DNA from 4 places in the Exiguobacterium sp. s64 genome. Region 2 is predicted to be linked to each of the others. Evidence: riboswitches for the same ligand, from Rfam matches in the RefSeq annotation. Region 2 holds a riboswitch; each other region holds the start of a gene.
The links. A riboswitch is a leader RNA that binds a small molecule or an ion and turns the genes downstream of it on or off. The one in region 2 is predicted to bind S-adenosylmethionine.

Region 1: it holds a riboswitch for S-adenosylmethionine, as region 2 does, so the genes downstream of both, KNP64_RS06050 (2,3-diketo-5-methylthiopentyl-1-phosphate enolase) here and KNP64_RS08930 (Na+/H+ antiporter NhaC family protein) in region 2, are expected to answer to the same signal.
Region 3: it holds a riboswitch for S-adenosylmethionine, as region 2 does, so the genes downstream of both, metK (methionine adenosyltransferase) here and KNP64_RS08930 (Na+/H+ antiporter NhaC family protein) in region 2, are expected to answer to the same signal.
Region 4: it holds a riboswitch for S-adenosylmethionine, as region 2 does, so the genes downstream of both, KNP64_RS03835 (aminotransferase class I/II-fold pyridoxal phosphate-dependent enzyme) here and KNP64_RS08930 (Na+/H+ antiporter NhaC family protein) in region 2, are expected to answer to the same signal.

The regions. Positions count from the first base shown of each region.
Region 1 covers NZ_JACSLH010000003.1:20,692-26,219, reverse strand. The annotation lists gene KNP64_RS06065 (sugar ABC transporter substrate-binding protein) at 1-840, opposite strand, end outside; gene mtnA (S-methyl-5-thioribose-1-phosphate isomerase) at 833-1,867, opposite strand; gene mtnK (S-methyl-5-thioribose kinase) at 1,864-3,015, opposite strand; SAM riboswitch class I at 3,097-3,199, opposite strand; SAM riboswitch class I at 3,405-3,506, shown strand; gene KNP64_RS06050 (2,3-diketo-5-methylthiopentyl-1-phosphate enolase) at 3,576-4,733, shown strand; gene KNP64_RS06045 (2-hydroxy-3-keto-5-methylthiopentenyl-1-phosphate phosphatase) at 4,730-5,380, shown strand; gene KNP64_RS06040 (methylthioribulose 1-phosphate dehydratase) at 5,377-5,528, shown strand, end outside.
Region 2 covers NZ_JACSLH010000005.1:33,975-39,502, forward strand. The annotation lists gene KNP64_RS08925 (GGDEF domain-containing protein) at 138-1,817, shown strand; SAM riboswitch class I at 1,914-2,009, shown strand; gene KNP64_RS08930 (Na+/H+ antiporter NhaC family protein) at 2,062-3,363, shown strand; gene KNP64_RS08935 (TVP38/TMEM64 family protein) at 3,385-4,035, opposite strand; gene trhO (oxygen-dependent tRNA uridine(34) hydroxylase TrhO) at 4,258-5,199, shown strand; gene KNP64_RS08945 (divergent PAP2 family protein) at 5,317-5,528, shown strand, end outside.
Region 3 covers NZ_JACSLH010000007.1:11,392-16,919, forward strand. The annotation lists gene KNP64_RS10850 (alpha/beta hydrolase) at 1-674, opposite strand, end outside; gene KNP64_RS10855 (GNAT family N-acetyltransferase) at 765-1,235, opposite strand; gene KNP64_RS10860 (hypothetical protein) at 1,400-1,936, shown strand; gene metK (methionine adenosyltransferase) at 1,981-3,189, opposite strand; SAM riboswitch class I at 3,320-3,439, opposite strand; gene pckA (phosphoenolpyruvate carboxykinase (ATP)) at 3,754-5,325, shown strand; gene KNP64_RS10875 (alpha/beta hydrolase family protein) at 5,359-5,528, opposite strand, start outside.
Region 4 covers NZ_JACSLH010000002.1:50,929-56,456, reverse strand. The annotation lists gene KNP64_RS03840 (AI-2E family transporter) at 221-1,321, opposite strand; SAM riboswitch class I at 1,496-1,596, shown strand; gene KNP64_RS03835 (aminotransferase class I/II-fold pyridoxal phosphate-dependent enzyme) at 1,674-2,849, shown strand; gene KNP64_RS03830 (iron-containing alcohol dehydrogenase family protein) at 2,846-3,862, shown strand; SAM riboswitch class I at 3,903-4,007, shown strand; gene KNP64_RS03825 (MetQ/NlpA family ABC transporter substrate-binding protein) at 4,080-4,901, shown strand; gene KNP64_RS03820 (methionine ABC transporter ATP-binding protein) at 4,911-5,528, shown strand, end outside.

The DNA of each region.
Region 1 (5,528 bases), on a different contig from region 2:
GCTACCGTCCTCTTGCATGAGCTGCAAATCTTCATCGCTCAAATCAATCCCATAGACGGCGATCTCATCGCGTCCGGCCTGTTTGATGGCACGGCTCGCACCCTTAGCGAACTCGTCCCACATCGCGAACACGGCATCAATCTCACCTTCCGGATACTTCTTCAAAATTGCTTCCATCTGGCTCTGTGTGTCGAGCGCCGTATTGTTCGTCGCCGAACCAAACTTGGCGACTTCTGTGATACCCGGGTAACGCTTCAAGAACGCATCATAAATCGTGTGGCGACGTTCCATCGGTGTGAAGCCACCAACCCAAATCGTGACGATTTTGCCTTCACCGTCCAAATCTTCGGCGAGCGCCTTGAGTGAACGCCAAGCGAGCGAATAGTCGTCTTGGTCGATGACGGTCACGCCTTCGTTCGTCAAATCGTTGTCGAACGCGACGACTTTGATGCCTTTATCGAGCGCGCGTTGGACCGGTTCTTTCAACGCATCGGCACGGCCATGGTCGATCAAGATGACATCGACGCCTTGCGTCGTCGCCGTATCGACATAGCTCGCCATCTTCGACAGGTCGTTGTCGGCGTTGTACACTTTCACGTTGCCGCCGAACGATTCGACTTGTTCCGTCACCCCGTTGATATACTGCGACGAGAACGTCCCGATCGACATCTGCATGATCAGGGCGACATCGATATCTTTCGGAAGTGTGGCATTCGAGACCGAGACGGGTTTCGTCTCCGGTGTCTTCTCAGCCGGCTTCGATGGGGCCGCTTGTTCGTTCGTGCAACCGACGAGCGCCAAGACGAATGTGAATAGTAAAATTAATAGTTTTTTAGACATGAATTGTTCCCCCTACATGATGTGTGATGGCAGTCTCTGTCGGCTCGAACACACCCGCCTCGGTGATGAGTCCGGTGATGAGGTCCGGTGGGGTGACGTCGAACGCCGGATTGAAGACGGTGATGCCGACGGGTGCCGTCGGTTGACCACCGATATGTGTCACTTCTGACGGGTTCCGCTCCTCGATTTCAATCGTGTCATCCGCCGTCAAATCGAACGTCGAATGCGGCGCCGCGACATAGAACGGAATGCCGTAATGTTTGGCAAGGACGGCGAGCTGCAACGTCCCAATTTTATTGGCGACGTGACCCGTCCGTGTGATACGGTCAGCTCCAACGATGATGGCGTCGACTCGTTTTGACTGAATCGTCCAAGCCGCCATATTGTCGGTGATGAGCGTCACGTCGATATCGGCCCGGTCGAGTTCCCAGACAGTGAGGCGTGCCCCTTGCAGGAGCGGCCGCGTCTCACAGGCGAAGACGTTGAAAGATACGCCCTGTTCTTTTCCGACGTAAAACGGCGCGAGCGCTGTGCCGTATCGCGATGTCGCGATGGCACCGGCGTTGCAGATTGTCAACACGTTCCCCCCGGCCGGCAACACCGTCAGCGCATGCTCGCCGATGGCCCGATATGTATCGACGTCCCGGTCGTACAAAGCGATGGCGCGGCGTTTGATTTCCTCGGCAATCGCCTCAAAGTCGTCCCCGACATTTAAATCAAGGAGCGATTCGATCACGTTTTGCAGATTGACCGCCGTCGGTCTTGTCGCAATCAAGCGGCGTCCGACGAGGTCGAGTCGACGGGTGAAGTCCGGGTCGTCGACTAACCGGCCTGCCTCTTTGGCGAGGACGAACGCCCCGAAGTAAGCGATGGCCGGGGCACCACGGACTTGGAGCGTCTCGATGGCATGTTCGGCCTGTTCGAGCGTCTCGATTGTCACGTAACGCTCTTCATGTGGTAACAACGTCTGATCCAATAGGATGAGTTCGTCCGTTTGCGAATTAAAGCGGATGTTTTGGACCGTCATACGCGCACCCCCGACAAAAGCGTCACCAAGTCGTCAATCGATTCGACGCTGTGGCGTTCTTTAATGAGCGCCGTCCCGAGGGCAAGCGCGTCACGTTTTCGTTCGAGCCGCGTCGCTTCCGGCAACGTCTCGAGATCGGCGACACCGGCGAGTCCGACGGCACGGCGAATGAGTTCGCAACCGGCATAGCCGATCGTGTCGCTGAAGATTGTCCGCAACAATTCGTCGACGAAACCGTCCGTATTGAACGGCTCGACAGCGCGCTCAAAGTTGGCCCGGAACGTCTTCTCGAACGTCTCCCACACCGTCAAGACGTCCGTGAAACGTTCGAAGCGTTTGAGCGGGTCATGGAACGTCGACAGCGTCAAATGGGCGATAATTTGGCCCAAATCAAAGCCGAACGGTCCGTAAAATGCGAACTCTGGATCGATGATTTTCGTCTCTTGTTGAGTCGCGAAGATGCTGCCTGTATGTAGGTCACCGTGCAGAAGCGCCTCATGTTTCGTGACAAATCCGACTTTCAGTTTCGTCACCTCGACCTTGAGCGCCTGGTCTTGCCAGAGGCGTTCGACATCTTCTCGAAGCGCCGCCTCGATGTTGTTCGACTCCGCGTCTTTGAACGGGTCGGTGAAGATGAGCTTCTCGGTGATGTCACACAGTTCCGGGTTGTAATAGTCACGTTCAATCCGCTTCTTCGCGATCGGGCCGGCCGCATAATCCGACGTCGCGAACAGCGTCTCGCCTAAAAATTCACCGACATGACGCGCGAGTTCCGGATAGCTCTCCCCTTTCAAATAACCGGTGCGGACAATCTCATAATCAGACAGATCTTCTAAAATCGTGTAGGCGAGCGTCCGGTCGCTACCGAGGACGTCCGGGACGAAACGCGGCGCCACGTTCGCAAACTCACGGAGTGCCAACTGTTCAATCCATGCCCGTTCGAGTGTAAGCGGCCAGCTCTCACCGACGACTTTAGCGTATGGGAGCGCCTGTTTGACGATTAGGCGCTGTTCGCCTTGGCGAATCCGAAACACGAGATTCAAATTGCCGTCCCCGATTTCCTCACACTCGGCGATTCCGTCTTGCAAGTATCCTAATTGACGGACGTGCTCGACGACAGACTGTTCTGTAAATGGTTGATATGACATGATGTTTTCCCCTTCCTGTACGTTGCCCACAAAAAAAGCCCCTTTCTCCGCGAGAAAGAGGCACAGCCAAAATGGTTGTTCCTCTCATCTGTCAGACATTCGTCTGGTGGATGTAGCACCGTGCCTAATGGTCGGTTGCTGCGGCGTCATCGGGCCAATTCCCTCTGCCAACTCGCGATAAGAGTGGTTTATTCGATTCGGTGAACTTATGTGATGAATATTACGGACTCGACGTCACAATTGTCAACGTCCTTTTCTCCGTGCCACTCGTCTTTTTTTTGTGCATATATGGAAACAACTTCCCAAAATATTTTTTTTGGAAAAAAAGGAATTGACGACGTGACGAATCTGTGTAAAAATTCAATTAAATTTCACAACTTCAAATCACATTCTTATCAAGAGCAGACGGAGGGACGAGCCCGATGATGTCGCAGCAACCGACCAGAGATGGCACGGTGCTAATTCTTGCAGCGAAAGCTGAGAGATAAGAGTTCATTTTTTATGATGACCTCTTGCCTCGGCATGGGGTCATTTTTTGTTTGCCTGGAAGGAGGAACCATATGAGTATCACTGCCACATATGAAATCAAACGGACGGATGCGGTCGCAAGCATTGCCGACAAAATCGCCCTCGAGCTGACCGTCGGCACATGGACTGAGCTGCGTCATTTAGAGCAAGAGCAGTTACAGGCGTACCGGGGTGAGGTCGTATCGACCACCCATACGGAGACGACGAGCCGGTTCACGATCCGCTATCCGTTACATAATGTCAGCCCTGACTTTTCATCCATCTTGACGACGACGTTCGGGAAACTATCCCTCGACGATTCGATTCGGTTAATCGATTTGACGTTGCCCGAAACGCTCGCCCCTCATTTCAAAGGCGCCAAGTTCGGCGTCGACGGGATTCGCGAGTTGCTCGGTGTCCATGACCGTCCGCTCGTCATGAGCATCTTCAAAGGCGTCATCGGGCGTGACCTCGCGTTTCTCGAGCAGCAACTCCGCGATCAGTTCGCCGGCGGCATCGATATCGTCAAAGACGACGAGATTTTATACGACAATCCGCTCACGCCGTCGCTCGAACGGGCCCGGATCGGAGCGGCCGTCATTCAAGCGCACTTTGAGGCGACCGGGAAACGTGTCCTCTACGCCATCACGCTGAGCGGCCCTGTGTTCGGTCTTCGCGACCAGGCGCTCCGGCTGATCGAGGCCGGTGCGACGGCGCTCCTATTCAACGTCTATACGTACAGTCTTGACGCACTGCGCGAACTTGCGAACGACCCAGACATCCGTGTGCCGATTTTGGCCCACCCGGCCTTTGCCGGCGCCTTGACCGGGTCCATCAGTCATTCGCTCTTACTCGGTAAACTCCCACGTCTCGCCGGGGCCGATTTGACGCTCTTCCCGTCTCCATACGGTTCGCTCGCGACACCACGGGACGAGGCGTTCGCGATTCGTGACTTGAGCGCCGAACCGCATTGGTCGAAACCAATTTTACCGGTCCCGTCAGCCGGGATTCATCCGGGGCTTGTCGCCGATATCATTCGTGATTTCGGGACGGAGGTCGTCATCAACGCCGGCGGTGGCATTCATGGTCACCCGGACGGTGCAGCCGCCGGGGCCCGTGCTTTCCGCCAAGCCATCACTCACGTCCTCGGTCCCACCGAAGGACAGACGGACGAACTCGATACCGCGTTAAAGGCGTGGGCGTCACGATGACGGTCCACATCCTGTGCGACTTCGATGGGACGATCACGGCGGAAGACAATATCATCGCGTTGATGAAGGCATTCGCCCCGCCGGCTTGGGTCGAGTTGAAAGATGCGGTGCTCGAACAACGGATTTCCATTCGCTCCGGTGTCGGTCAAATGTTTCAACTATTGCCGAGCGAGGCCGCCCCGGCTTACCACGATTATTTGTTGGAGCGGATCACGCTCCGCCAAGGGTTCCCATCATTTTTAGAACAGGTTCGGGCGCACGGTTGGAAGTTTGACGTCGTCAGCGGCGGGATGGACTTCTTCGTCCAGCCGGTCTTAGATGGTCACGTCGCCCCTGAGCACATCTACTGTAACGTCGCCGACTTCTCCGACGAGACGGTAACCGTCACGTGGCCGCACGCTTGTGACGAACAGTGTACGAACGATTGCGGCTGTTGCAAGCCGACGATTGCCCGCCGTATCGTCAATCCGAGTGACCGCTTAATCATCATCGGCGACTCGGTGACCGACTTCGAGGTCGCGAAGCGTGCCGACTTCGTCTACGCCCGGGGTCAACTCATCACGCTCTGCGAAGACGCAGGCATCCGTTACGCCCCGTTCGAGACGTTCGACGACATCACCCATCACTTGAAGGAGGTGGCCGTATGAGCCTTACGGCACGTTGGCTTGAACTGGCCGAGATTAAAGACGAACTCGCCGCCCGCGACTGGTTCCCCGGAACGAGTGGGAATTTGGCGATTCGCGTCTCTGACGACCCGCTCGAATTTCTCGTCACGGCGAGTGGACGCGATAAACG
Region 2 (5,528 bases):
AGCAATTTCATTATAGAGGATATTTCATATAGACTCAATGCTAGAATTCCGCCATTATGATGAATAGGCAGGACTCGGGCATGATTGTGCCGAATCTCCTACCATACATATCGAATTTTCCCACATAGGAGGGAACCATGAACCATTTTCGCAAGATGTCCGTCCTTGGTTGGAGCATATGGAGTGTTTTACTCATATCAACGATCACCTTGTTCGCTACAGGCGTATTAAACATGCCGGCCATCGAGCCGTTACCGTTCATCTTGATTGCGTTGCTCGTCATTACTTTTCAAATGGACTCCATTGAACGGAAAGGCGTCTACTTTACCTTTTCGGAAAGCATCGTCTTAATCATTTTCTTATTCTTCGATTTCGAGACGGCACTGTTCGTCAATCAAATCGGGCTAATCGTCTTTCAATTCGTCAACTTAAAACCGCGTGTCGCGCTTCGGCGCTTCCGCTTCACGTATCCGTGGAACGCCATCACATCATTTTTGGAAATCGCAATCCCAGCCAGCGTGTACTTGGCACTCGGCGGTGTGACTGGTCTTGGCTTCTATTCCCAAGACTCGTTTCTGCCGCTTGCCGGCTTGATTGTGGCCATCATCTTAAACACGGTCGTACAAAAGTATCAAGTCGGTTGGTGGTTCCGTGTCGATATCCCGGTCCGCGACTTTCTAAACATCGCGTTTTACACGTATATCGTCAGTCTCGTCTTCATTTTAGCAGCCTCGCTCTTCCGTGAGACGAACTTGCTTGTCGTCAGCAGTATCGCCGCCGCACTCACCTTCTTTATTAAGCGGCTCATCATCCAGAAAGGTCGGCAAGACGCCTTCAAATCGTTGATTGAACAATATGATGAGGCAAAAGAAGCCGTGTCGTTGTCGCAAAGCGAGGCGCAAGCCATCGAGGTGTTCCTCAGTCAATGTGAACGACTCAACGAGTACGACGAAGGGTTCGTCGAGTTCAAACTGTTCGACCGCACACTTTACTTTGATTTAAAGACGCGCCAGCCGATCGATCGCCACGTCGTCTTTGATTTACTCGATGCAACCTATCCGAACGAAGCCACGGTCGAGTATGAGATGCGCTTTGAATGGGACGCCCCGTTATCGAACGAGTTCGATGAAGACTATCATAGCTTCATCTCGGTCCGTTCCGAGGAAATCGAAGGCATCCGCACGTGGCTCGTCATGACCGGCGAGCACGTCTATGGCTATCCGCCCATCATTCAACGCGAAATCGTCAAACTGCTCAAATCGTTCAATCGAACGATCAGCCGCTGCCATGAACGCGACCGCCTCTATACCGAGAGCCGGACGGACAGTTTGACACTCCTTGCCAATGCCCGGGCTTTTTATGAATACGGGATTCAGCAAATTTCGGACGGGTCGATGTATCCGATTTCCGTCGCGATGCTCGATATCGACTTTTTCAAAAAAATTAACGACACGTACGGACACCAAGTCGGAGACAGCGTACTCCAAGAGTTCGGCCGCCGCATCCGGCAAGTGCTCCGCACCGATGATTTCGCAGCCCGTTATGGCGGGGAGGAGTTCATCTTGCTGTTGAACCGGTGCGATGTCGAAGCAGCCGTCGAGATTGCCGAGCGCATCCGTCAACAGATCGAGACGAAACCGTTCCACGTCGACGGAATCGACATCCCCGTGACAGCCTCGATCGGGGTTGATACGATTCAAGCGTTCGGGGACAAACGTCTCGACGATACGATTCGCAACGCCGACCGGGCACTTTACGTCGGCGGAAAGTATGCCGGACGCAACCGCGTCGCCCATTATAATTTCTTGACGTCCTGATTCGCCCCCACGTTCATCACGTGGGGGTTTGCTGTTGACAAGCAGATTTGAAACAGGTACGTTAGGGAACGTGTCTTATAACTAAATATCACAACTTTTTTATCAAGAGAGACTGAGGGACTGGCCCGTCGACGTCTCGGCAGCGGGTAACCTGTGCCAAATCCAGCGAGCAGTCTGCTCGAAAGATGAAAAAAGTGTTTTCTTGTAGAGAGAGCCTTTTTTCAGAAGGCTCTCTTTTTATTTTATGAATGAGGTGAATCGATTGGAACAACCGACAGCTAACAAATGGGCACTATTGCCTTTGCTCGTCTTCCTCGTCTTCTTTATCGGGGCAGGCATCTACTATAACGACTTTTATAAATTCCCGGTCCTGATCGCGGCGTTGATCGCGGTCATCGTCGCGGCGATGATGACGAAAGGCAGCGTCACTCAGACGGTCGAGCGTGTCGCCCAAGGTGCGGGGAACCCCGGCATTTTAATCATGGTCTTCATCTTCTTGCTCGCCGGAGCGTTCTCGAGTGTCGCCGAAGCAATCGGCGCAATCGACGCGACCGTCAATGCGGCGCTGACATTTTTACCGTCCTCGCTTCTACTGAGCGGTTTATTCGTCATCGCGGCTTTCATCTCGATGGCGATGGGAACGTCGACGGGCACGATTGCCGCCCTCGCCCCGATCGCGCTCGGTATCCACGAAGAAAGTGGCGTCAATATCGCCATCGCGGCGGCTGCCGTCGTCGGTGGTGCCATGTTCGGGGACAACTTGTCGTTCATCTCGGACACGACAATCGCTGCCGTCCGGACCCAGCGTACCAATATGCGTGACAAATTCCGAACCAACTTTTGGATTGTCCTCCCGGCCGCCCTTATCACAATCGTCCTCTTATCGGTGTTATCGAGTGGAGAATCGACTGTCGATGCAGCCGCGTTCGAATGGTATAAACTCATTCCATACCTCGCCGTCATCGCTCTCGCCTTGACCGGGTTGAACGTCATTCTCGTTTTGCTTGGCGGGATCGCCTTGACCGGCATCATCGGTTTGATCGATGGGAGTTTGGCTGTCACTTCATACGTCACGGCTATGGCAGACGGGATGATGGGTATGGCCGAGATTTCGCTCTTGACGCTCCTCATGGGCGGACTCGTCGGACTCATCTCACATAACGGCGGGCTCACTTACTTGCGTGACGCGCTCACGTCGCGGATTCAAAAACGTGCCGGTGCCGAATGGAGCATCGCCGGGCTCGTCAGCGCGACCAACGTCGCGACGGCGAACAACACGATCTCGATTCTTGTGGCCGGTCCGCTCGCCGCCAATATCGCCGATACGTATGACATCGAGCGAAAGAAATCAGCGAGTGTGCTCGACATCTTCTCGTGTGGCGTCCAAGGCCTGTTGCCTTATGGGGCACAGTTGCTCATCGCCGCCGAATTGACGAATACGGCGTCACCAGCGCTCGTCCCGTATATGTTCTATCCATTCCTGCTCTTCATTTGCGGAGGGCTGGCCATCGTCTTTAACTTCCCGCGTTTCAAAAAGCGCGCCTAACCAAAACGACCCTTTGAAGCACTAGCTTCGAAGGGTCGTTTGACGTTTCGTTTCACGTTCACGTTGAAGTTGTTCGTTGCGTTTTTTGAAGGCGCGCCGCTTGAGCAATTCCTCGAGACCACGGCTGATCGCCCAAAGGATAAACAGTAACAGTCCAAGCATCGATAAGCGGAACGGACTTTGAATAAACTCTTCCCACTGGTCACCAATGACCGAAAAAATCAAGACGACAAGCAGTTTCCCGAACCCCGCCGCCATGATGAATGTCCGAAGCGGCATTTGAATGAGGGCGAGTAAGTATGTGATCAAACTGACCGGGATGAACGGGAGCGAATATAAAAACCCAAGCGAGATCGGGCTCATATGGTTGATGCGTTCCAGCCAATATACCCCTTGTTTATGTTTTTCGAGCCACCGTGTCATCGGTTTACGGAATACGTAACGGACGGCTGTAAAGACAAGAATCGTCCCTAGTAAACTACCGACCCAAGACAATAACGTCCCGAGCAAGAACCCATACGTGGCCGCGTTCGCCGAAATGATGAGGACGAGCGGAAGAAATGGAAAGATCGCCTCAAGGAACGGCGCCCCTAGTCCCGCCCATGGGCCTCCCGGAAGCTCTTGCAGCCATTCAATCAGTTGGATAATCCATTGTTGGAGTGATGTGAGCATATCAGTTTCCACCTTCGACTTTCATTAATACCTTTTACCCGATTTCGCTCAGGAAGACGCATCCCCCTGCACGCCAGTAAAAAAAATAAAAAGTATTTGCGAAATTTCGCTGTGATATCTATCATATAATATGGACTTGTGGTTGCAGGCAAGTCCGCTCGTCGAACGACACAACCCAACGTTCGTTTTCCTGCAAAAAACTGAACACAGGGGAGTAATAACATGGAAACAAAACCAATGCGGGTCTTGCTGTACTATAAGTACGTCAACATCGAAGACCCAGAAACGCTCACACAAGAGCACCTCAAGTATTGTAAGGACCTTGGCATCAAAGGACGGATCTTGATTTCTTCCGAAGGAATCAACGGAACGTGCTCTGGGACTTGGGAACAGACCGAGCAATACATGAACGACTTGAAAGCGAACCCGCTTTTCAGCGATATCGAGTTCAAAATCGATGAAGTCGAAGAGCATGCGTTCAAAAAAATCTTTGTCCGTCATAAGAAAGAGCTTGTGACGTGGCGCTTTGATGGTGAGTTCGACGTTCCTAAACAGCACGGTGCGTACCTCGAACCGGCAGAATGGAAAGAGATGATGAATCGCGACGATGTCGTCATCCTCGATGTTCGTAACAACTACGAGTACGATCTTGGTCACTTTAAAAATGCGATCAAAATCGACGTAGAGGCTTCTCGTTACATGCCAGATTGGCTCGAAGAGAACAAGGACCTCTACGAAGGGAAAACCTTACTCACGTACTGTACCGGAGGCGTCCGTTGCGAGAAATTTACCGCATATATGCGTGACCAAGGTCACGACAACATTTTCCACCTAAAAGGCGGCGTCGCCATGTACGGCAAAGACGACGCCACGAAAGGCGAAAATTGGGAAGGCGAGCTCTACGTCTTTGACGAGCGCATCAACGTCCCAGTCAACACGGTCAATCCGTCGGTTGTTTCCGAGTGCATGCACTGTGGGACGAAGACGGTCCGTTACGTTAATTGTGCTAACCCGGTGTGTAATGCTCAACACTTCTGTTGTGAAGAGTGTGAACCGAAACAAATGCGTTCATGCTCGAAAGAGTGCCAGGAGCATCCACGTAACCGCTATATCATCGAGAATATCGCGGACAAACTTCAGGAGACTGAAGGCGTCGTCGGGTAACAAAAATCGACCGAGAAGCACTTCGAGCCTACGCTCGAGGTGCTTTTTTTGACAAAAACTTTACGTCTAGTGCCGGAAAGAATCGGGTATAGTGTAGATACCATTGTCAGACAGGAAGTGAATCGATTGCTCTTTAACGAACCTTTACTCGCCGCCTTGCTCGCGTGGTTCATCGCCCAAGCGGCCAAGCTCGTAACCGAACTCATTAAAACACGAGATTTTGAACTTGAAATCATGTTTGCCTCAGGTGGGATGCCAAGTTCCCACTCCTCGACCGTCGTCGCATTGACGACCGTGATCGGGCGTATCGAAGGAATCGACTCCAGCAT
Region 3 (5,528 bases), on a different contig from region 2:
AACTTCGTGTTCAGTCGTTCATAGCCGAAATGCGGGAAGCCTTCGAGCCGGCGAATGTACACTTGATCGCCGCCAATTTTTCGACAGACGTTGAGCGTCAGTTTCACATCGGCGAAGCGGTCGTCCGGCGCATAGAAGCAAGCGAGTGGAAGGCGCGGCAAATGTTTCTTCTCTTCTTGATGCTCGACGATCTCTTCCTCGATTTCCCGGTATTGCCCGTACGTGATCTCACCGAAGCGGGACGACTCTTCGCCTGCACCCATGAACGTCATCATGCCGAGCGGCAAATCCGGACGGAAACGGTCGACCGCACTCGCGACGACTTGTTTCAATCCGCCGATTTGGCGGGACGGATGCCAATCGAACAAGGGTGAGATATACGTCAAACTGCCGAGCGGCACATCGTATTCCTGGAGCAATCGGTTCGTTAACAATGTCCCGAGACTGAAGGCGATGACGTGAATCGGCAGTTTGTACTGGCTCGCCTCGCGTAGCGTGTTCTTGATTAACAGCTTATGGTCTTCCGCCGTCAAGCCAACCGTCTGTCCGGTCACGACGAGAACTTCATATTCGTCACGTAACCGTCCTAAAAACGCCTCGCTCAAGCGTGACGTGAACTGGAGCGGATAGACGATCACGATAACCCCTTTTCGTGATTCTTCTTCGTATGTCATACTGTCACCTCATTTTATTATGTCCATGTTTTTATACTAACAAAAAACATCAGCCGAGACTGATGTTTGTCAGAAAATCCGTCTAGGGTCTTAGCTCGGGTCATAGCGCAAATGAATCAGTTCCATCGGTTGGTCGTACACTTCCTCTTGTATCCGATTCAATTCGATGAACGCCTCATGGTTCAAAAAGGCGATCGCCTGCTCGTTCGAACTCTCGACGTACAGTTCGATCGGTTGAACTTTACGTTCGCGCAGATGAGACAATAAGGACGTTCCGAGACCTTGTCGGTGATGGGTCGGATGAAGATAGAGCCGGAGCACTTCCCACGTATCCCCGCGGTCGATCGCATGATAGAACCCGATGACGTCGCCTTCGGCTTCACCGACAATGAACAACTGCTCTTTCGCTTCCTCGCTTGAACTGATGGCGCGGACGATCTCTTCTTGCTGATAAGCCCGTTCCATTACTTTTGAACGAACCTCGTCTTGTTCACTGACCGTTGCGAGCGCAATATCGCGGATGGTGGCGGCATCTTCTGGTACGGCTTCCCTGATCTTCATAACGGCATCCCCCTTTTGGCCAATCTAGTAGTATCATTCCCCATCAGCAAAAAAATATCCTGCCCGCTCATTACTTTTTGATGTCGAAATGAAGGAAGACGTTATTTTCCATTTTGACTCGGGTATAAGAGTATCAATGCCAACTTACAAAAAGGAGTGTTACTATGGAACCGAAACTACAACATGATCCACAAGTCGACCAAGCCAATCATCCGAACCGTCAGTTTGATTCTGGAGAATCATCTGGTCCTCGGATTACACTGGTGAGAGGAATTCTTTTAGGAGCTGTAGTCGGAGGTGCCCTTGCTCTACTTAGTTCTTCGAACCGTCAAAACACAAAACAATCGCTCACGACTGCTAAATCATCTGTCGGTGGTTTAGTAAGTGAAGTGGCTAAAGATCCTAGCGGAAAAGCTTCGCAAGTCATTGACCAAGTGAAATCGGCTTCTGGAATCATCCAAGAAGTTGCCACCGACGTTCAAAATGTCTATGAAAAAGTCGCTGGAGAAGTGGATACGGTGAAACAAGACTTAACGCAAGTTGCCGGCACCGCTATGGAAGCAAAATCAGACTTACAATCGATTGGCGAGAAAGTGGTCGAAGCAAAAGACACCGCGCTAGGCCAAGAAACGTCATCTGATTCTTCTTCTAACGATTCTTCTAACGATGATACATCTAAGCAGGATAAAAACCAATCTTAACAAGAAAAAACGACCTTTCTCAGCGAAAGGTCGTTTTTACTGTCTTATGCGAAGCGTTTCGCGCCTTCTTCAAGCACTGCCGCTTTATCCGTTTGCTCCCATGGGAGTTCAACGTCTGTACGACCGAAGTGGCCGTAAGCTGCTGTCTGCTTGTAGATTGGACGGCGAAGGTCGAGCATCTTGATGATGCCGGCCGGACGGAGGTCGAAGTTCTCGCGAACGAGTTCGACGAGCTCAGTCTCGCTCAATTTACCTGTGCCGAACGTGTCGACTGCGATCGATACCGGGTGGGCAACGCCGATCGCGTAAGCAAGTTGAACTTCTGCTTTGTCAGCAAGTCCCGCTGCAACGAGGTTTTTCGCTACGTAACGAGCCGCGTACGCCGCTGAACGGTCAACTTTGGTTGGGTCTTTACCTGAGAACGCGCCGCCGCCGTGGCGAGCGTAACCACCGTACGTATCGACGATGATCTTACGTCCTGTAAGGCCTGCATCCCCTTGTGGTCCACCGATGACGAAACGGCCAGTCGGGTTGATGAAGTATTTTGTATCCGCGTCGATGAGTTCAGACGGGATGACCGCGTCGATGACGTGCTCTTTCAAATCAGCTTGGATTTGTTCGAGTGTGATGTCTTCGGCGTGTTGCGTCGAGATGACGATTGTGTCGATGCGAACTGGGTTGTTCGCTTCGTCGTATTCGACCGTCACTTGTGTCTTACCATCAGGACGAAGGTAAGCGAGCGTGCCGTTCTTACGAACTTCTGCCAAACGACGTGACAATTTGTGCGCGAGTGAAATCGGGAGCGGCATGAGTTCTGGTGTCTCTTTTGTTGCGTAACCGAACATGAGACCTTGGTCACCAGCGCCGATTGCATCGATTTCTTCTTCAGTCATTTGTCCTTCACGAGCTTCAAGCGCTTGGTCGACACCTTGGGCGATGTCTACCGATTGCTCATCAATCGATGTGAGGACAGCACAAGTCTCTGCATCAAAACCATATTTTGCACGTGTGTAGCCGATCTCACGAACTGTTTCACGAACAACTTTCGGGATATCCACGTAAGTTGATGTTGTGATCTCACCTGCTACGAGCACGAGACCTGTCGTGACAGATGTCTCAGCCGCAACGCGGGCGTTTGGATCTTCAGCTAAAATCGCATCCAAAATCGCATCTGAGATTTGGTCACAAATTTTATCCGGATGTCCTTCCGTGACGGACTCCGAAGTGAAAAGTCGACGGTTCAAGTTTGCCATTTCGAAAAACCTCCTATAATAAGGGTGATGTGTGGACGGTACTCGTTCCCCTTACGCGTTGCTTTGGGACGGTAATGAAAAAAACCTTTCGCCATGTTCAATGGGAAAGGTTGAATCGTTCTTCCTTACCCTCTTATCGTTCGAAGCTTGCGCTTCGCTTCAGGATAGCACCTTTTCCGAATAACAATGACAAATCGGACGGTTGCTGGGCTTCGTAGGGCCTTGTTCCCTCCACCGCTCAGAATAAGAGTATCCGTTACGAAGACCATCATATAAATGACACCCCGTTCTGTCAAGCGTATCGACTGAATTCGTAAAACTTTTCACGAACTCGTAATAGTTATGTTTGTGAAATATCAAACATTTTTTTGTCGGTTTTCGATTTTGTACTATGACCTGGTACAGAATATGTTAGAATGACAGTGTAAGAAAGCGCTTACTTTAAAGGGTGAAAAAGGCTTGTTTTTGATTAGTATGTCACATATAATAAAAACGTCATACTAATTAAACGCGGAAGTATGCGGATTTCATCCACATCTATTTAGGGGAAAGGTGGGATTCAGGATGGCGACAACGCTCCTGAAAATCGAAGAATTAATTAAAGGTGCCGACATGATGCGGAACTTAACGGTTCCAGAATTGGTGGAAGAAGCCATTCGCAACGGGGAAGGCGTACTGACGAAAGACGGGGCTTTATCGGTCAGTACAGGTAAATTCACAGGACGGTCACCGAAAGACAAATTCGTCGTGCAAGATGAAGTCAGCAATCATTTAGTAGACTGGGGTCCGGTCAACCAACCGATCGCAGAAGAGAAGTTCACGGCACTGCTCGATAAAGTGCTCACGCATCTCGAGACGAAAGACAAGCTCTACTATCTCGAGGCGTCTGCCGGGGCTGACGAGCATTATACGCTTCCAGTGCGGGCCATCACAGAATACGCGTGGCACAACTTGTTCGCGAAACAGTTGTTCTTGCGCGAATGGCCGACACAAGGTGCCTTTGATCCGTTCACGGTCATCTATGCACCGAGCTATAAGGCCGATCCGGAAGTCGACGGGACGAACTCCGAAACGTTCATTCTCGTCTCATTCGCCAAACGGACCATTCTGATCGGGGGAACAGAATACGGCGGCGAAATTAAAAAATCGATTTTTTCAGTCATGAACTTCCTGTTACCGGAACAGCACGTCTTGTCGATGCATTGCTCGGCGAACGTATCGGACGCCGGCGAGACGGCTCTCTTCTTCGGGCTATCGGGTACCGGAAAGACGACGCTATCGGCCGACACAGAACGTCATTTAATCGGGGACGACGAGCATGGTTGGTCTCCTGACGGCGTCTTCAACATTGAAGGCGGTTGCTACGCGAAGACGATCAACTTGTCGCGTGAGAACGAACCTCAAATCTACGATGCCATTCGATTTGGCTCGTTGATTGAGAACGTCGTCTTGGACGAGGAACGGGCACCAGACTACAAGAACATCTCACTCACTGAGAACACACGGGCCGCCTACCCGATTCAATTTATCGATAACGCGATGCTTCCGTCACGAGCCGGTCATCCGAACACGATCGTCTTCTTGACGGCCGACGCGTACGGCGTCCTGCCTCCGATCAGCAAATTGACGAAGGAGCAGGCGATGTATCACTTCTTGTCAGGCTATACGTCGAAGCTAGCCGGCACGGAGCGCGGCGTGACGGAGCCGCAGGCGACCTTCTCGACATGTTTCGGGTCACCGTTCTTACCGCTCGCACCGGAACGCTACGCCGACATGCTCGGCACGTTGATCGAGAAACATGACGTCGACGTCTATCTCGTCAATACCGGTTGGACCGGTGGCGCATACGGCGAAGGATCGCGGATGAAGCTCGCCTATACACGGGCGATGGTGAACGCGGCCGTCAACGGGAAACTCCGTGACGTCGAGACGACGCGCCATGACATCTTCAACGTCGAGATCCCACGCCACATCGACGGGGTGCCAGACGACGTGCTCAACCCACGGGGCACATGGAAAGACGAGGCCCGCTACGACGCCGAGGCGGCAGCGCTCGCCCGTAAGTTCCAAGACAACTTCAAACGATTCACGAAAGCGAGTGAGGCGGTCGTCGCGGCCGGCCCAATCATCGTTTAATAAAAAATGACTAGCGCCTGGTTTAGGCGCTAGTCATTTTTTTGGTGCGACGGCTAACATCCAGTCCATCACCTCATCGGTCGTCTTCCACTTTTCCCAAAACGGGAGTTGATGAGCGAACGGGACGATCCAAAGTTCGGCCCGCTCCCCCATCCGTTCGGCCACGGCTGTCGCATGGCGGAGCCGCACTTGCTCGTCGTCTG
Region 4 (5,528 bases), on a different contig from region 2:
CATGCTCAAAGGCATACGCGTCCCTAAGATCTTAGGCATGCCTCGGAAGGCAGGCGACATCACGGATTCAAATCACGGAGAGGCGCCTGCCGGTCAATATGAACTTGGACGTGCGAGCGTTGAATGACTGACATCGGTACCTCTCCTTTCTGCATTGGACTGTCTTCTCTTCAAGATTATGATATTTCCGTGAAATGTGTCAACCTAAATCGTCAATGTGTCATAATAATTCGTTCAAATTCTTTCGGCTGAGCCGGTAGTCGATCAACCGAGAGAACACGACTTGAATCATCGCCGTGACCGGGACACTGATGAACATCCCGACGAGACCGAACAGGCTACCTCCGATGATGATCGAGGTGATGACCCAAAACGGGGTGATGCCGACGCTGTCGCCGAGAATCTTCGGGCCGAGCCAAAGTCCGTCGAATTGTTGCAACAAGAAGATGAACAAGAGGACGATGAGCGCCGTGAACGGGTCATAGAAGTAGGTGATGATGAACGCCGGAATCATCCCGAGCAGCGGACCGACGTACGGGATAAAATTCAAGACGCCGACGATGACGCCGAGTAGAAGCGCGTAAGGTGCCCCGATGATCAACAGACCGGCGACGGCCAACACCCCGATGATGAGGCAGTCGATCGACTTCCCGATAATATAGCGTTTGAAGATGTAATCCATCTCTTGAAAGATGTCGATCGTCGTCTTAGCCGACGCGACCGGGAACATCGCATACAACAGACGCTTGAACATGCGGGCAAAAACCTCTTTGTCTTTCAACAGATAGATCGAGATGACGATCCCAATCAAGAAATTGATGAGCGTCATCGTGAAGCTCGACACGTAGCTGACCGACGACAAGACGGCGGTCTCGACCCAGCCCGAGTAACGTTCCTCGAAGCGGCTGAAATCGATGGCTTGGGCAATCGTCGCGTTGTACTCTTTCAAGTACGTGTTCAACTGGGCGAGGAACCCGTCAATCTGTCGGATGTAGAACGGGAGCTCTTCGATGAGTGAGGCGAGGCTCGAATAAATGCGTGGGAACAGCGTCACCGCAGAGATGACGAGAATCCCGATGAAGACGATATAGACGATCAGCAAACCTTGATAGCGTTTTAATTGAAACCGTTCTTCTATATAGGACAGGACGGTATTCAGGAGCAGCGCGATGGCAATTCCCATGATAATCGGTGTCAGCAACTGGAACGTGTAGTGCAACACACTAGAAATCGTGTCCGGTTCACTGATGACTTTCCATAGGACGAGCAGAATCAATCCGATCACGCTCAACTTCCAAATCAATTGACGATTTAATTCCAAAGGTCCATCCCCTCATCTTTTAAATTTTGTAGAATAACGTTCACTTTGTACTATGACCTTTTTTTTATCGGGATTCAATAGGCCACACCTATTTTCGAAAAAGGATTGACAAGATTGGTAACGTTTGGTTAACTAAGTGACATATTACAAAAAGACAAATCGCATATAAAACACTTTCTATCAAGAGAAGCGGAGGGACTGGCCCGATGAAGCTTCAGCAACAGATTGATTCAATACTGTGCTAATTCCAGCAAGGTGACCTTGAGAGATGGAAAGGTGGTTGTTTGAATACATCCGTATCTCGACACCCCTTTCCGCGGAAAGGGGTGTTTTTTGCATAGGAGGACTATTCATGACTGACAGACGCTCACACTTACTTAAAACTTTACCACCCCAACATTTTGTCGGACTCGCCGATGAAGTCGCAGCACTTGAACAGGCCGGTCGCGATATCATCAGACTCGGTCAAGGGACGCCGGATTTGCCAACGCCCGCCCCAATCTGCGACGCACTTCAGACGGCGCTCCTTGATGCCTCGACCCATCAATACGGTCCGTTCCGCGGTCAGGCCCGTCTGAAACAAGCGGTGGCGACGTTTTACTTGAATGAGTACGGCGTCGAAGTCGATCCCGAGACGGAAGTCGCGATCCTCATCGGTTCCAAGTCCGGACTCATCACGTTGCCGCAATGCGTACTCGAACCTGGCGACGGGATCTTGCTACCGAATCCCGGCTATCCTGATTACATCTCGGGGGCACGCCTCGCCGGTGCCGTCGTCCGTGACCTCGTCCTCCGGGAAGAGAACGGCTTCTTGCCGGACTATGAGACGCTCGATACGCAAAATGCAAAACTCATGTATTTGAACTACCCGAGCAATCCGACGGGGGCCGTTGCCACGCCAGCCTTCTTTGACGACACCGTTCGGTTCGCCCGGGAGCGGGACTTGATGGTCGTCCACGATTTCGCATACGGCAGCATCGGATTCGATGGCCACGTCCCGCCTAGCTTCCTGCAGGCGGAAGGGGCGAAAGAAGTCGGCATCGAGGTATATACGATGTCGAAAGCGTTCAACATGTCCGGTTGGCGCGTCGCCTTCGCCGTCGGGAACGCGGACATCATCGAGGCGATCAACACGTATCAGGACCACGTCCACGTCAGCGTGTTCTCGGCCATCCAGGCGGCGGCTGTCGCCGCGCTCGAGGCCCCACGCTCCATCCGGGACGATTTGGCCCGACTCTATGAGGCGCGACGCGATCGCCTGATCGATGGGTTGAACCGGGCCGGGTGGGCCGTCGAGCCGCCGGAGGGTTCGTTCTTCGTCTGGGCGAAAGTGCCCGAGGGCGATGCCAAATCGTTCTCGCGTAAGTTATTGTACGAGGCAGGAGTCGCCGTCACCCCGGGCTATTTCTTCGGTTCGGAAGGGAACGGATACGTCCGCTTCGGTCTCGTCTCACCGGAACCGAAGATTGACGAGGCGGTCGAACGAATCGAGCGGTTGTTTGCCGCCTATGAGGAGGTGCGCGCATGATTCGTCAGGCCGTCCTTGAATATGACCACGCCGATGACGCGCTCGACCGTCTGGATGACTTAGTCGACGGCCGACGTGCCCACGTCCTGCACGGTCAGAACGGGTATGACGTCGTCCGAGCCATCTTTCCGGCCATCGCGGACTATCCGGCAACAAGGTTCAGCGGGGAGTGCACGGACTCGGAAGTCAAACGGCTCAAACCGTTGGACGCCGACGTGTTAATCGCCGTCGGAGGCGGCAAGCTCGTCGATACGGCCAAACTCGTCGCCTATCAACGGAACGTCCCGCTCATCGTCGTCCCAACGCTCGCCTCGAACTGTGCGGCGTTCACACCGCTCAGCGTCGTCTATCAGGAGGACGGGAGCTACGACCGCTACGACATGTTCCGCGTCGTCATCGAACGGGTCATCGTTGACTCACGGGTCATCTCGCGCTCACCATATGAATACTTTCGGGCCGGTGTCATCGACACGGTCGCGAAGTTTTACGAGGCCCGTTATTTGAGTGGTGACAGCTCAGCTGACGCCGGCGTCAACACCGGACTCGTCTTGGCCGAGCAGTGCGGGCGTCTCGTCGAACTTGAATTGAGCGAGCACGCTTTTGAGTCGTATAGTGACGACGTCCGCTTCGCGGTCGATCACGTGCTCGCCATCGGCGGCGCCGTCGGTGGATTTGGTGACGCCGGGACACGCGTCGCCGTGGGCCATGCGGTCCATAATGCGCTCAGCCGCTTCGAGTCGACCCACTCTTTCTTGCATGGAGACAAGGTCGGCTTCGGCCTAATCGTCCAGGAGCGGTTGCGTCGCTCGGCCGATGCTCCGTATTTGGAGGCCTGGTTGAAACGGTTCGGTGCACCGACGACGCTCGAGGCGCTCGGGGTCGGGTCGGGCGACATCCCGGTACTGGTCGACTCCGTCATGACGGAAACCGAACTGCAACAGTTGCCGGAACCACTCGATAAAGACTTTTTGAAAATAATTTTTGAAAATTTACAATTTTCTATTTACAATTAAAAGAATTAAAAGTAAGATGATAACAATTTAATAGACCGATTGCTTATCAAGAGTGGTGGAGGGACTGGCCCTGTGAAACCCGGCAACCAGATCGTAATGATCATGGTGCTAATTCCAACAGACGATATCGTTTGGGAGATGAGCGTGTCCGACTTTGACTTGTCGTGCCCGCCACTCTGAATGAGTAGCGGGCTTTCATTTTGGAGGAGGAAAACAAATGAACATCAAACAGAAAACAGTACTTGCAGGAACGTCACTACTCGCCGCCATCTCGCTCTCGGCATGCGGACAATCGGACGCGAGCGAGTCGCTCAGCACGGAGTCGCTCACGATCGGCGTCACGGGCGGGCCGCACCAACAGATCGCCGAGAAAGTGAAAGAACTCGCGGCCGAAGACGGCCTCGAACTCGATATCAAAGTGTTCAACGACTATAATACGCCGAACACGGCGCTCGCCGAGGGTAGCCTCGACGTGAACAGTTATCAGACGCTCTCATTCCTAGAACTGCAAAAGTCCGATAAAGGCTATAAAATCGACGACGTGTTCAAGACCGTCGCTTTCCCGATGGGTCTCTACTCAGAGAAATTGACCGACATCGAGGACTTGAAAGAAGGTGACAAGGTCGCCGTCCCGAACGACCCGGCGAACGAGCTACGCGCGCTCCGTCTGTATGAGACAGCGGGACTAATCACGCTGAAGGAAGGATTGACGGACAAGGCGACGAAACGTGATATCGCCGAGAACCCGCTCAACCTTGAATTCATCGAACTCGAGGCGTCGCAGCTCCCGACCCAGCTCCCGGAAGTCGCACTCGCTGCCATCAACACGAACTTCGCGATGGGTGCCGGCCTGTCGATCAATGAGGACGCCTTGTTCCACGAAGACACGGTCGACAACCCGTATCCGAACTACGTCGTCGTCCGCACCGATAACAAGGATGACGAAGTCGTCGAGACACTCAAATCGTACTATCACTCGGACGAGGTCCGGACGTTCATCGAAGAGACGTTCAACGGCTCAATCGTCCCGGCGTTTTAAGGAGGACCTATGATCGCACTTAAAGGAATCACGAAGACGTTCACGGTGAACAAAGGTGCCGTCACCGCACTCGATGACGTCTCGCTCACGATCGAGAAAGGCGAAATCTTCGGCATCATCGGTCGAAGCGGGGCCGGCAAGAGCACGCTCATCCGCATGATCAACCTGCTCGAACGCCCGACGTCGGGCCAGGTCGAGATCGAAGGACAGGACATCACGAAGCTCGACAAACGTGGGCTCTCAAAACTCCGCCATCGAATCGGAATGATCTTCCAACATTACAACCTGCTCAAGACGGCGACCGTCGAAGATAACGTCGCCATCCCGCTCCGGCTTGAAGGTCTCGACAAGGCAACGATCCGCGCTCGCGTCGACAAATACCTCGACATCGTCGGCTTGACGGACCATCGAAAACATTATCCCGAGCAACTCTCGGGCGGACAGAAGCAACGTGTCGCCATCGCCCGGGCCCTCGCGCACGAGCCGGACATCCTGCTTAGCGACGAGGCGACGAGCGCGCTCGACCCGGAGACGACCGAGTCGATCCTCGACCTCTTGCTCGACATCAACCGCGAGCTCGGGCTGACGATTTTCTTGATCACGCACGAGATGGAAGTCATCGAGCGC